DNA from 2 places in the Paenibacillus sp. NPDC057967 genome. Region 2 is predicted to be linked to the other one. Evidence: riboswitches for the same ligand, from Rfam matches in the RefSeq annotation. Region 2 holds a riboswitch; the other holds the start of a gene.
The links. A riboswitch is a leader RNA that binds a small molecule or an ion and turns the genes downstream of it on or off. The one in region 2 is predicted to bind thiamine pyrophosphate.

Region 1: it holds a riboswitch for thiamine pyrophosphate, as region 2 does, so the genes downstream of both, thiC (phosphomethylpyrimidine synthase ThiC) here and ACFVSO_RS14235 (ABC transporter substrate-binding protein) in region 2, are expected to answer to the same signal.

What each region holds. Positions count from the first base shown of each region.
Region 1 covers NZ_JBHVQB010000006.1:27,885-34,135, reverse strand. The annotation lists gene thiE (thiamine phosphate synthase) at 1-445, opposite strand, end outside; gene ACFVSO_RS16420 (ThiF family adenylyltransferase) at 442-1,596, opposite strand; gene thiC (phosphomethylpyrimidine synthase ThiC) at 1,589-3,346, opposite strand; TPP riboswitch at 3,538-3,640, opposite strand; gene ytvI (sporulation integral membrane protein YtvI) at 3,686-4,717, opposite strand; gene yfkAB (radical SAM/CxCxxxxC motif protein YfkAB) at 4,743-5,900, opposite strand; gene ACFVSO_RS16400 (HD-GYP domain-containing protein) at 6,104-6,251, opposite strand, start outside.
Region 2 covers NZ_JBHVQB010000005.1:144,343-150,593, forward strand. The annotation lists gene ACFVSO_RS14230 (GerAB/ArcD/ProY family transporter) at 36-1,151, shown strand; TPP riboswitch at 1,214-1,321, shown strand; gene ACFVSO_RS14235 (ABC transporter substrate-binding protein) at 1,515-2,552, shown strand; gene ACFVSO_RS14240 (thiamine-binding protein) at 2,646-2,948, shown strand; gene ACFVSO_RS14245 (ABC transporter permease) at 2,938-3,735, shown strand; gene ACFVSO_RS14250 (ABC transporter ATP-binding protein) at 3,722-4,498, shown strand; gene ACFVSO_RS14255 (TatD family hydrolase) at 4,488-5,312, shown strand; gene ACFVSO_RS14260 (glucosaminidase domain-containing protein) at 5,434-6,204, shown strand.

The sequences.
Region 1 (6,251 bases), on a different contig from region 2:
TCGATACCGCAGCTCGCCCAGGCTTCGTATTCGTCCGATACACAGGGCCGACGCCGATATAATCCGCTCCGTCCCTCTCCGCCTTCAGCGCTTGCTCCAGGCTATGCGTCGATACGCCGATCAGCTTGCCAGGGCCCAGCAACTGGCGAGCCTCCTGAATCGGCATATCCTCTTGTCCGATATGAACGCCATCCGCATCGACCTGACTAGCTATATCGACGTAATCATTCACGATGAACGGTACGTTGTATGTTCTTGTCAGTTGCCGGAGCGCCAAGGCTTCACGAAGCACTTCCTCACGCGAGCCCGTCTTGTTGCGGAGCTGCAGCATGCCTGCTCCACCAATCAGAGTCTGCTCCATCACCTCTATCAAGTCCCTTCCGGGATGATTGGCTGTGGCCGTAATAACGTACAGCTCAAAATCGCTCCAATTTCTCTTTATCACGCTTTTGCCTCCTCTTCCGCCCTCGCTTCGGGATTGGCCAAGTAAGATGCGCATAGCTGAAGCGCTCTAGCCGGATCGGTAACGCCCTGCACCAGTATTCGCCCATCCGGGAACAGCACCAATCTCTCACCCTCCGGCAACAGGACCTTAAGCAAATAACGATTGGCTTTGTAGGCATATCCCATTCGATCGAATACATCTCTCCACTGATCCAATTGCAACGACGCCTGAAGCGTTACTTGTACAGAATCTCTGCCGCAAAGCGATACAGCTGCAGAATATCCCCAAGAGGATGAATAAGTGGCGGTATCGCTTTCCCTTTCCGTCTCCCCATAAGCCTCATCTCGAGAGCGTGTGTCTGTCCAATGCGCAGCCGCTCCGACAGCAGCCCCGCCGCAAATACGGCATACCGGCGAGCAACCGGGCAATGCGAATTCACGAACGGAAAAGCTCCATAGATCTGCTGTGATCCAGCTTTTGCGAACAGCGGCTCGATTGCCGCTTAGCCACTTGATCGCTTCGACCGCTTGCAGCGAGGCAACAAATTCAACAGCGGCGGACAAGACTCCCGCGGTATCACAGTTCTGGCCTTCATCCGCATCCGCATCATCTCCGATTAAGCAGCGCAAGCATGACGTCTCTCCCGGAACAAACACGGCGCTCATCCCCTCAGCTCCAGCTATGCCTCCATAGACGAACGGAATGTTGCGCGCATAACACGCATCACTCAGCAGGAGCCTCGTTGCAGTGTTGTCCGTACCGTCCAGCACAATATCCACACCATCCATAGCGATCGCTATATTGCTGCTGTTCACATCCATCACAAGCGCTTCGATCTCGATGCTTCCGTTAATGGCACGCAGCTTCTCCGCCGCAGCCACCGCTTTGGGGAGCGCCGCCAGCGCATCCGCTTCATGGAAGAGCACCTGCCGTTGCAGATTGCTGGGCTCCACATAGTCGCGATCGGCGATTCGCACCTTGCCGACACCAGCTCTGGTCAGATGCTGGGCCAGCGAAGCGCCAAGCGCTCCGCAGCCTATGACAAGCGCCTGTGCCTTCGCCAGACACGCCTGGCCCTTCGTGCCGATCGGAGCGAACCGAATTTGCCTGTCATACCGGTCCGCCCATATCTCATTGGCTTGCTTATGCATAAATCGAGCTTCCTGCCGCCTTGAACGCCTCCGACTTCTCCTTCATCCCGGCTTCAATCGCCTCGGTCGTCTCCATTCCGTTCTGAGCGGCATACTCTCGGATATCCTGCGTAATGCGCATGCTGCAAAACTTCGGTCCGCACATGGAGCAGAAGTGTGCCGACTTGGCCGCTTCCGCTGGCAGCGTCTCATCATGGTAGGCCATTGCTCGCTCCGGATCGAGCGACAGGTGGAACTGGTCACGCCAGCGGAATTCGAAGCGAGCTTTGGACAAGGCATCATCCCGCAGCTTCGCGCGCGGATGGCCTTTGGCCAGATCAGCCGCATGCGCCGCGATTTTGTACGTGATAACCCCTTCCTTGACATCCTCCTTGTTCGGCAGTCCCAAATGCTCCTTCGGCGTGACATAACAGAGCATCGCGGTTCCGAACCAACCAATCATTGCCGCGCCGATGGCGGATGTGATGTGGTCATAGCCAGGAGCGATATCCGTCGTCAGCGGGCCTAGCGTATAGAAAGGCGCTTCGTCGCAAACCTCAAGCTGCCTGGTCATATTCTCCTTGATGAGATGCATCGGCACATGGCCAGGGCCCTCAATCATGACCTGCACATCATGCTTCCAAGCGATCTTCGTCAGCTCACCAAGCGTATCCAGCTCTGCGAATTGCGCCTCATCGTTGGCATCCGCAATTGAGCCGGGACGCAGACCGTCGCCCAGAGAGAAGGACACATCGTATTGCTTCATGATCTGGCAAATTTCCTCGAAGTGCGTGTACAGGAAGTTTTCCTTGTGATGCGCCAGGCACCAAGCGGCCATAATCGAGCCGCCGCGCGATACAATGCCGGTTACCCGCTTCGCTGTCAGCGGGATATAACGCAGCAGCACGCCCGCATGAATCGTAAAGTAGTCCACGCCTTGCTCCGCCTGCTCAATCAGCGTATCGCGGAATACTTCCCAGCTAAGCTCCTCCGCATTGCCGTTTACTTTCTCCAGAGCCTGATAGATCGGCACCGTTCCGACCGGTACAGGAGAGTTGCGGACGATCCATTCTCTCGTTGTATGTATGTTTTTGCCGGTGGACAGATCCATGATGGTATCGGCGCCCCAGCGGGTTGCCCAGGTCATCTTCTCTACTTCTTCCTCAATCGAGGAGGCGACAGCGGAATTGCCGATATTCGCGTTAATCTTGACATGGAAGCCTCTGCCGATAATCATCGGCTCGCTCTCCGGATGATTGATATTGGCCGGAATGATGGCGCGGCCTGCCGCTACCTCATCTCTGACGAAAGCCGGGGACATTCCCTCCCGGATCGCGATGTATTCCATTTCCGGCGTTATGATTCCCTGACGAGCATAATGCAGCTGCGTAACGTTGCGTCCTTCTTTGGCTCGCAGAGGCCGGTGTGACAAATTCGGGAACAGCTCCGCCCCCTTCTCGCGTACCCTCTCCTCCGACGCAAACCCGTTATCCTCAGGCCGGACTTCCCGTCCATCGTAACGCTCAACATCCAGGCGCCCCGTAATCCATGACTCGCGCAGCTTCGGCAAGCCTGCCCGCACATCCGCCTCGTAAGAAGTATCGGTATAAGGGCCGCTTGCATCATAGACGCGGACAGGCTCGTTCGGCAGTTCATCTCCATTCCGCCCTTGGCTTGGCGTCAGCGCAATCTCCCGCATCGGCACATGAATCGTCGGATTGGAACCTTGCACATAGACTTTCCGGCTTCCCGGCAGTGGTGTAGTCAACATAACAAAAAACCTCCTAAATGGAATAATGGAATTCCACCTGGAGGCATACGCAGACATATAAGAAAGTTAGTGGACGCTGCAGCGGACACGGCCTATGAATGATCACTGGCTCAGCCGATAAAGGCGTGAAGCGCAGTTCAAGGCTTATCCATACATGATACTGCTCGCGTTAAATTCGGCAGAAGTAAGCATTGCCGATTGTCCCACTTTCCTACGCTGGCATGACCCAGATCAGGTTCAAAGGGACCAAAGCAAATGCTTTATCTCAGCCTTACGGCGCCCCTAGTGGATTTCCTTGTTAGACTATAACGCTGAATGACAACGGGTGTCAACCTTTGGTTACAGTTTGATTTTTTGCTGGAACAGGCCAGCCTGCCTTGCCGCCATATAGATAATGACGACCAAAGGACCGATGAAGACGCCGATTACACCCACTAGCTTGAAGCCGACATACAGGCTAATCAACGCAGACAAAGCCCCGATTCCGATGGAATCGCCCAATATTTTGGGCTCAATAATGCGGCGGAACACGGTAATGAACAGGAACAGCACGATTAGACCGATACCTGTGTACAGATCGCCCGTCAAAATGAGATACGATGCCCATGGAACAAGGACGGAGCCCGTTCCCAAGATTGGCAAAATATCGACGACAATGATAAGCAGCGCGATCGCCATCGGATATTTAATATCCAGGATCAGCAGTCCTGCAAGTGAGATGATGTACGTCAAGCCGCTCAAAATAATTTGCGAGCGAAGAAAACCGAAGATCGATTTTCTCAGATTGTTCAGCACCTGATCTACTTGCGAACGTGAAGACTCGTCGAAGATCGACAGCACCGATGCCTTCAATGTATTCAGGCTGAAGCTGAACATGTAGACCGCCACGAAAAAGACGATGAAGAAAATAAACATGCCAGGAAGCGTGGACGCAAACGCAACAACCGTTGTCGACAGCTTGCCAACCATAGATGTAATGGTGTCCGTCAGCTTCAGCAAGTAATTCTCCAGTGTAGCTACCGCATCCGGAGGCAGGTTCTGATACAAGCCTCTTGCATCGACCAGAAGCTGGTCAACAAATTCATTCGCATTCTCGAAGTAATGCGGCACTTTCTCAAGGAAAGCGATCAGCTCTGCAATAATCTTGATACCTAGCAGGACGATGAGTCCGATCAAGATGACCGTGAACAACGTGCAGGATATAATAGCTGCGACAAGCCGGTTCACTTTTAGCCGCTTCATGAAGAATCCGTTCAACGGCTCAAGGAAGATCGCCACGACGAGCGCCAGCAGGAACGGAGCCCCTACGGTAAACATCAAATAGATCAGGAACAGACCAACCGCAATCAGTACTATCGATCGAATGGACATACCGTATGCCTCCTTTCTTTAAGTTCTATTCAAGTATGGCACTTCTCATGTGAAAATTAACATCCTTGTAATACATATCTTTGACAAGCAGATTGGGTCCGCAGCATGATGCAGCCGGACAATGGCAATTAACCCCTTGTGCCAGCGGATGCTGCAGCCATCTGCCGAACAAATCGTCAAGTCTTGAATCGGCAATATTGCCGAAGGAAGGCACGTCAGAGAAATCAGTTACGAAGACATCACCGGTGAACAAATTGACGTTCAGACGGTTGCGCCCGTCAGGATCGTTGCGAACCGTTACGTTCGGCTCATTAGCCAGACGGGTCAGCAGCTCACGCTCTCCCTTATCGTCGCTGCAATGATAGAAGGGCAGCGTCCCGAACAGCATCCACACATTGGGGTCCCGGTTTTCGAGAAGACGCTCAATCGAACGGCGCATCTGCTCTCTCGTGATGACGGGCAGATCCTTGGCGAAGGAGCTGGGATACATCGGATGGACTTCATGACGCTGACAGCCCATCTCCACGATCAATTGATGAATTTGATCTATTTTGTCATGCGTGCGGTAATTGATCATCGATTCGGCTGATACAAGAACGCCTGCTTCGCTCAATCGACGCGCATTGTCAATCATTCTGTCATATAGCTTTGCTGCTGCATCGCGCGACACGCTATGTCCCGCCTTGGCGAAGCCGATCTGATGGAAGTCATCCGCATTCGTGTAATTGAACGAGATGTGCATCACGTCGAGATAGGGAGCAAGCTGCTCATAACGGCTGTACGGCAGTGTCACATTGGAGTTGATTTGAGAGCGAACGCCTCGGCTCCTGGCGTATTTCAAGAGCGGAACCATATAGTCTTGCACAGTGCGGTTCAAGAATGTCGGCTCGCCGCCTGTAATACTGATCGTCTCCAGATGCTCCACTTCCTCCAGCCGACGAATCATATCTTGAATCGGGATTTTATCCGGCTCCGCCATAACAAGCGTATCGCCCACAGCGCAGTGCTCGCATCTCATATTGCACAGATTCGTAACGGTCATCTCCACGCTGGTCAGCCGATGGCTTCCGTACTGATGGAGAGAGCGGATCGGGTCCCACGGATCGTTCTTGGGGGTTAACGGGGCAAGCTGACGGACAGCAGGGCCTCGGTATTGGTCGTTTTCTGTATGTAGCATGTTCATCTTGTTCAACACCTGACTTCTTAATCTCGTAATAACGCATCTCTACCATTGTAATGTCAGACGGTAAAGGAAGCAAATAAGAATACCTATGCCCGAAGCCTTTCAAATCGAATTTATATCTCCAATTCCCTCCGAAAACTTATAACTCATTGTGATAAAGAAAAAGGAGCCTCGCGGCCCCTTCCAAGTCCTATCCAAATGTGTCAAATGCCGGATACAAGCGGCACGGTCTGATCCTCATCATTCACACCGGTTATCATAACGGTCAGCTGTTTCGAGAGATCCACCTCGTAAGGGATCTTCAGCTCCTCGCCGCCTTCATTATACAAGATGCGAACGATCGGCCGGTGC
Region 2 (6,251 bases):
ATATGTCTTGATTGCGAAGGAGGGGAAGATTCGTTATGCAGCAGCAACAGCAACAGTTCGGCAAATACCAGCTGGCGATTCTCATTATCGTATTTCTGATCGGCAGTACGCCGCTCTTCGAATTGGGCATCACGGCGAAGCAGGATGCCTGGATCGCTATGCTGGTTGCAGCCTTCGCGGGGCTGCTGCTGACCGTTATCTATCTTCGTATTCATAAACGCGCTCCGAACGCCGGACTCGGAGATTTGTACAAATATCATTTTGGTCGCTATATTGGCGGCTTCATTGCAATTGTCCATGCGATCTGGCTCTCCTACGAATCGATGCGGAATGTCCGCGACGTAGGCGAGCTGACGACGATGGCGCTGCTCAACTTTACGCCCAAATGGATCGTTATGCTGCTCATATTGGCGGTGGCGGCTTATACGGCAAGCAAAGGAGTCGAAGTGCTGGTCCGCATCATCCAACTGCTGTTTCCAGTTGTCCTGTTCAGCTATTTCCTTGTCATCTTGCTTGTTTTCTTCAGTGGACTGGTCAAGGTGAACCAGTTGTTGCCGATTATGGAGAACGGGCCGATGCCCATTCTAAAAGCGGCTTTTCCGAATCTGCTGTCGTTTCCCTTTGCCCAGATGGTCGTCTTCCTGGTGCTGTTCGGCCATGTAAGCGAGAAGAAATCGATCAGCAAGGTGACCTACTGGTCCCAGATCGGCGTCTCGATCTTTCTGGTATTCATGAATGCCCTCATTCTGTGTGTGCTCGGTCCGGAGCTGGCGGAGCTGACCGCGCTGCCGCTGCTGCATGTGTTGCAGCTTGTCAGGCTCGCTAATTTCCTGGAACGGCTCGATGTCGTGGTGACGCTCCTGTTGTTCATTGGACTATTCGTGAAAATTGCAACCCTATATATTGCCTCCATTCTGATGGCGAGTGAGGCGACGGGGTGGTCTTACCGTACGCTTGTATTCCCGATTGGCGCCCTGATTTATGCCGCTTCTTTCCTGGAGCCGAACAACACCTATCATATCTGGATCGGACTGGACATCACGCTGAAGATTGCGCCATTCTTCCAGATTGCGCTGCCGCTCGCTTTGCTGATGGTAGGAATCCGTAAGAAGTACCGTGGAGCGGCGCTTGGCGGGTCGCAGGGCACATAAGGGAAAAAAAGTCTGGCATTCTGATCGGAGTTTGCTATAATGGATACGTAATTGACGTAACCGAATACGCTCTGGGGAGCTGGATTAGCCGGCTGAGAGGGAATGATCGCATTCCGACCCATATACCTGATCCGGATAATGCCGGCGTAGGAATAGAAGCTATGCTTCTTTTGCAAGACATTCGCTATCATACCTTGTGGTTTTGTAGCGGAGGGGTTTGCGGGGGAAGTGAAGAAATTAGCCGACAACACGACGTCTTCCGATTCCGGGAGGCGTCTTTCTTTTATTCACACGCAGGAGCAGGGACCGGACAAGGCCGAACGTCAATGGGCAAAAAGAGAGCAAGAGGAGAGGGGAAACATCATGTACAGCAGCAAAAAGAAACGTTGGAGCCTTGCGCTCGCGATCCTCGCGATGACGGTGGCGCTTGCCGCATGCGGGGGCGGCAATGGGGGAACGAAGAACAAAAATGCCGATGAAGGCGGAAGCGAAGGAGACAAGCAGCTGCAGAAGGTGCAGGTCGTGCTGGACTGGTCGCCGAATACGAATCATACAGGCCTGTACGTTGCCAGGGATAAAGGTTTCTTCAAGGAGCAGGGCCTCGATGTCGAGATTATTCAGCCAGGCCAGGACGGCGCGGACAAAATGGTCGCTTCCGGCAACGTGCAATTCGGTGTGAGCTATCAGGAGTCCGTCACGATGGCCCGCATTGCGGGCGTGCCGCTTGTGTCCGTCGCGGCGGTTATTCAGCATAACACGTCGGGCTTTGCATCGCCGAAGGAGAAGGGCATCGACTCGCCGAAGAAGTTCGAAGGCAAGCGCTACGGCGGCTGGGGCGCACCTGTGGAGGAAGCGGTGATTGACTCCATCATGCGCGAGGAAGGCGCGGATGTCGGCAAAGTCGACATCATGAGCATTGGCGACAGCGACTTCTTCACGGCTGTCAAACGCGACATCGATTTTGCGTGGATCTACTATGCTTGGACTGGCGTAGAATCAGAGCTGCGCGGCGAAGAGATCAATATGGTGTATTTGACCGATTATAGTGACAAGCTGGACTACTATACGCCGGTATTGGTGACGAGCGAAGAGCTGGTATCGAAGCAGCCGGAGCTGGTCAAGGCGTTCACGGCCGGAGCAGCAGCAGGTTACCAATATACGATCGACAATCCGGAGGACGCAGCGGAAATTCTGATCAAGGCGGAGCCGGACCTTAATCCAGATCTGGTCAGAGCCAGCCAGAAGTGGCTGAGCCCGCGCTATCAGGATGATGCACCGCGCTGGGGCGAGCAGAAGCTGAGCGTATGGAAAAACTATGCCGACTGGATGTTCGAGCGCGGATTGCTGGAGTCGGAGTTGGAAGCGGAGAAGGCGTTCACGAACGAATTTTTGCCAGAGTAAGCGGTATTGAAAGAAAGCTAAGTGAAGGATACAGTTTGAAGTAGATCACTCGCTAAAGCGAAATAGTTGATGACGAAAGGAAAGAGGGATCATATGGCTAACGCACTCGTAAGCATTCAAATCTTGCCGACAACACCTGGAGGAGCCAGCGTGCTTCCTTATGTAGACCGGGCAATCGATATTATAAAAGAATCGGGCGTACCTTATCGCGTCGCTCCATTGGAGACGACGATGGAGGGCGAGCTGAGCAATCTGCTGGCTATCGTGCAGCGCATGAGCGAGGCCATGGCTGAGATGGGTTGCCCGTCGGTCATTTCCCAAGTGAAGATTTATTATAATCCGGAGAACGGCGCCTCCATGGGCCGCTTGCTGGAGAAATATCCAGATGGACAATAAACGGAATCTGTGGTCGCGCGTATGGCCGCCGGCGCTTGTGCTGGGGATTTTAGTTGCCTGCTGGCAGGCAGCGGTTTCCTTTGCACTTGTAAAGGACTGGATGATTCCGTCTCCGGTTGAAGTGGTCAAAGCGGCGTTCTCAAGCAACGTCTGGCCAAGGCTGATGGAGCATACAGGCGCGACGCTTGGCCTTACAGCCATCGGATTCGCAGGGGGAACGGCGGCGGGCTTCGTGCTCGCCGCTTTGCTGCATCTGCTGCCGGGGGTGCGCCGGGGCATTTATCCTCTGCTGATCCTGTCCCAGAACGTGCCGATTGTCATCTTGGGCCCGATTATGACGATGCTGTTCGGCTATGGCCTGCTGCCCAAGGCGCTGCTGGTTATGCTCGTCTGCTTCTTCCCGGTCTGCATTGCGATGCTGGGCGGATTGACGGGTACGGATGAGAGCCTTCGCAATTATATGCGCATGATCGGTAGCGGCAAGTGGACGCTGTTCTGGCGGCTAGAGCTGCCGAGCGCGCTCCAAAGCCTGTTCTCGGGGCTGAAGATCGCAGCCTCTTACAGTGTGCTAAGCGCAACCTTTGCGGAGATGCTGTCGCCTAAGATGGGGCTGGGCGGCTATATGGTACTGTCGACGAGGGGGTATATGCCGGAGCGGGCATTCGCTTCCGCTATTCTGATCGTTATGATTAGCTTAACCTTGTTTGGACTGATTGCGCTTGTAGAGCGGGCGGTTATCCGCTGGCGGCCAGGAAAGGGGGAGGCAGGACGTCATGCTGGAAGTTAAAAATGTAAGCAAGAGCTTTGCCGATGCTCGCGGGACGAAAGACGTGCTGCGGCAGCTGTCTCTTCAAGTGGCTGATGGCGAATTCGTCTCCGTCGTAGGGCCGTCCGGCAGCGGCAAGACGACGCTGTTCGGCGTTATCGGAGGTTTGCAGCAGCCTACGGAAGGCGAAGTGCGAATCGGCGGACAAGCGACGACGGGCGAGACCGGTCATGTCGCCTATATGCCGCAGCAAGCGTCGCTGCTGCCGTGGCGGACAGTCGCGGGCAATATTGAGCTGTCGCTAACGATTGCAGGCGTGGAGAAGCGGAAAGCGAGGGCGGAAGCGCTAGTCTGGCTGGAGCGGATCGGCCTTGCCGAATATGCGGGCGCCTATCCGCATGTGCTGTCCGGCGGCATGCAGCAGCGCGTGTCGTTTCTCAGGGCACTGCTGTCTCCGCAACGACTGATGCTGCTCGACGAGCCGTTCGGCGCGCTTGACGCCTTGACGCGGGAGCATATGCAGAAGTGGCTCTTGTCGATCTGGGAGCAGAATCGCCGCTCCGTGCTGCTGGTTACCCACAGCATCGAGGAAGCCCTGTACCTGTCTGATCGTATTATTGTGCTGTCGGCGTCTCCCGCTGTTATTTTGGATGAAATTACGGTTCCGTTCGACCGCCCGCGCAGGGAAGAGCTGCGCGAGGATGCCAGGTTCATGGAGCTGAGAAGCCGCATCTACCGTCATCTGGCGGAAGGAACGAAGGAGGCGAGCGGGAATGGAAGATAGAGCGAAGCAGGAGCGCGGGAGCAGCGTGATTGATGCGCATATCCATCTCGATCTGTATGAGCCGTCCGAGCTTCATCCCATGCTGGAGGAAGCCTTTCGCAGCGGCGTAGAAGCGGTCGTCGCCGTCTCGATGCATATGGCCTCCTGCAAGGCGAATGAGGAGCTGGCGCGTCAGTATCCGGGTCGTGTGCATCCGGCTTACGGCTTCCATCCGGAGCAGGAGCTGCCGGGGGATGATGAGCGGGAGCTGTTATTGGATGGGATACGTGCTCGGCATGAACGCGGCGAAGCGTTCGCCATCGGTGAAGTAGGCTTGCCCTATTATATGCGTACCGAGAGGGAAGCTGCGGGCGAGAGCTTCGATGAGACGCCGTATATGGAATGGCTGGAGTCGTTCGTGAAGCTGGCTGCCGAGCTTGACAGGCCGATTGTGCTGCATGCTGTCTATGAGGATGCGGATAAGGCTTGCGATTTGCTGCAGCGCCACGGGGTAAGGAAAGCACATTTTCACTGGTTCAAGGGGAGCGCGGAGACGATTGCCCGCATGATCGCATCCGGCTATTACGTCTCGATTACGCCTGATGTGGCATACGAATCAGAGATCATCGAGCTGGTGGAGCGCTATCCGATGGGGCGGCTGATGGCAGAGACAGACGGTCCGTGGCCGTTTGAGGGGCCATATAGCGGGCGTATGACCATACCGGGAATGGCACGAGATGCCGCAGCTGACATTGCCCGAATCAAGGGTTTGGCGTTAGAAGAAGCTGAGGCTATATTGCTCCGCAACACCAAGGAGTTTTACGGAATCGTATAAAGATTGAAGAACGGCCCTTTGTCCATGGCGGACAAAGGGCCGTTTCCTTATGCCAAGCTGTCGCATACACCGTAAAGAGGAGATTGTGCGCATGTGATACGGCGAAAAAGGAGTGACAAGCATGGCAAAGCTAACGAGAGATCAATTTTTTGCGGCTATCGCCCCGGCCGTCATATTCGTTCATCTGGAAGGTTCTTCAATGTTTCCGTCGGTAAGACTGGCTCAGAGCTTACTGGAATCCGGGGGAGATATTCACGCATGGAACAATCTGGGCGGCATTAAAGTGGGCAGCGGCCGAACGAATGCTTATTGGCAGGGCGAAGCTGTCGTGAAGGGGACATGGGAGTATGTGGACGGGCGCTCCGTCATATCGAAGGCGGCATTCCGCGCGTATAAGAGCATCTATCATTTCTACAAAGACCTTGATCTGCTGCTGAATACATCCAGATACGATAGAGTGCGTCATGCCGCGACACCGGAGCGACAGACACAGATGCTGCTGGCCTGCGGCTATGCGACAGACCCTGCCTACCCGTCGAAGCTGATGGCGATTATTCGCCAGTATGGATTGCTCCGTTATGATGAGATGGCGAAGCCTGTTCCCTTGCCGAAAGGGTTCGAGGCGGCTTCCGTTGTGCCTATCATCAATCAAGGCCAAGTATTGGGAGGCGGGTACTTGCAAGGCGGCACGACCTGGATACCTGCAAGGCGGATCGGTGAGGCGCTGGGAGCGAAGATCGGCTGGACCGGCAGCCAGGTAACCGTCAACGGCCTGGAGCTGGAATCGATGCTGTCTGCATCAACCGGGTATGTGAAGGTTAGGGATATGGCTGGCGTGCTGGGTCTTCCGATATCCTGGGACGACCGGGCAAGGGCGGTTTTGTTCGAATAGCCCTTCCGCTCATTCTGCTGAAGAATATATTAAGTAATATAATCGAT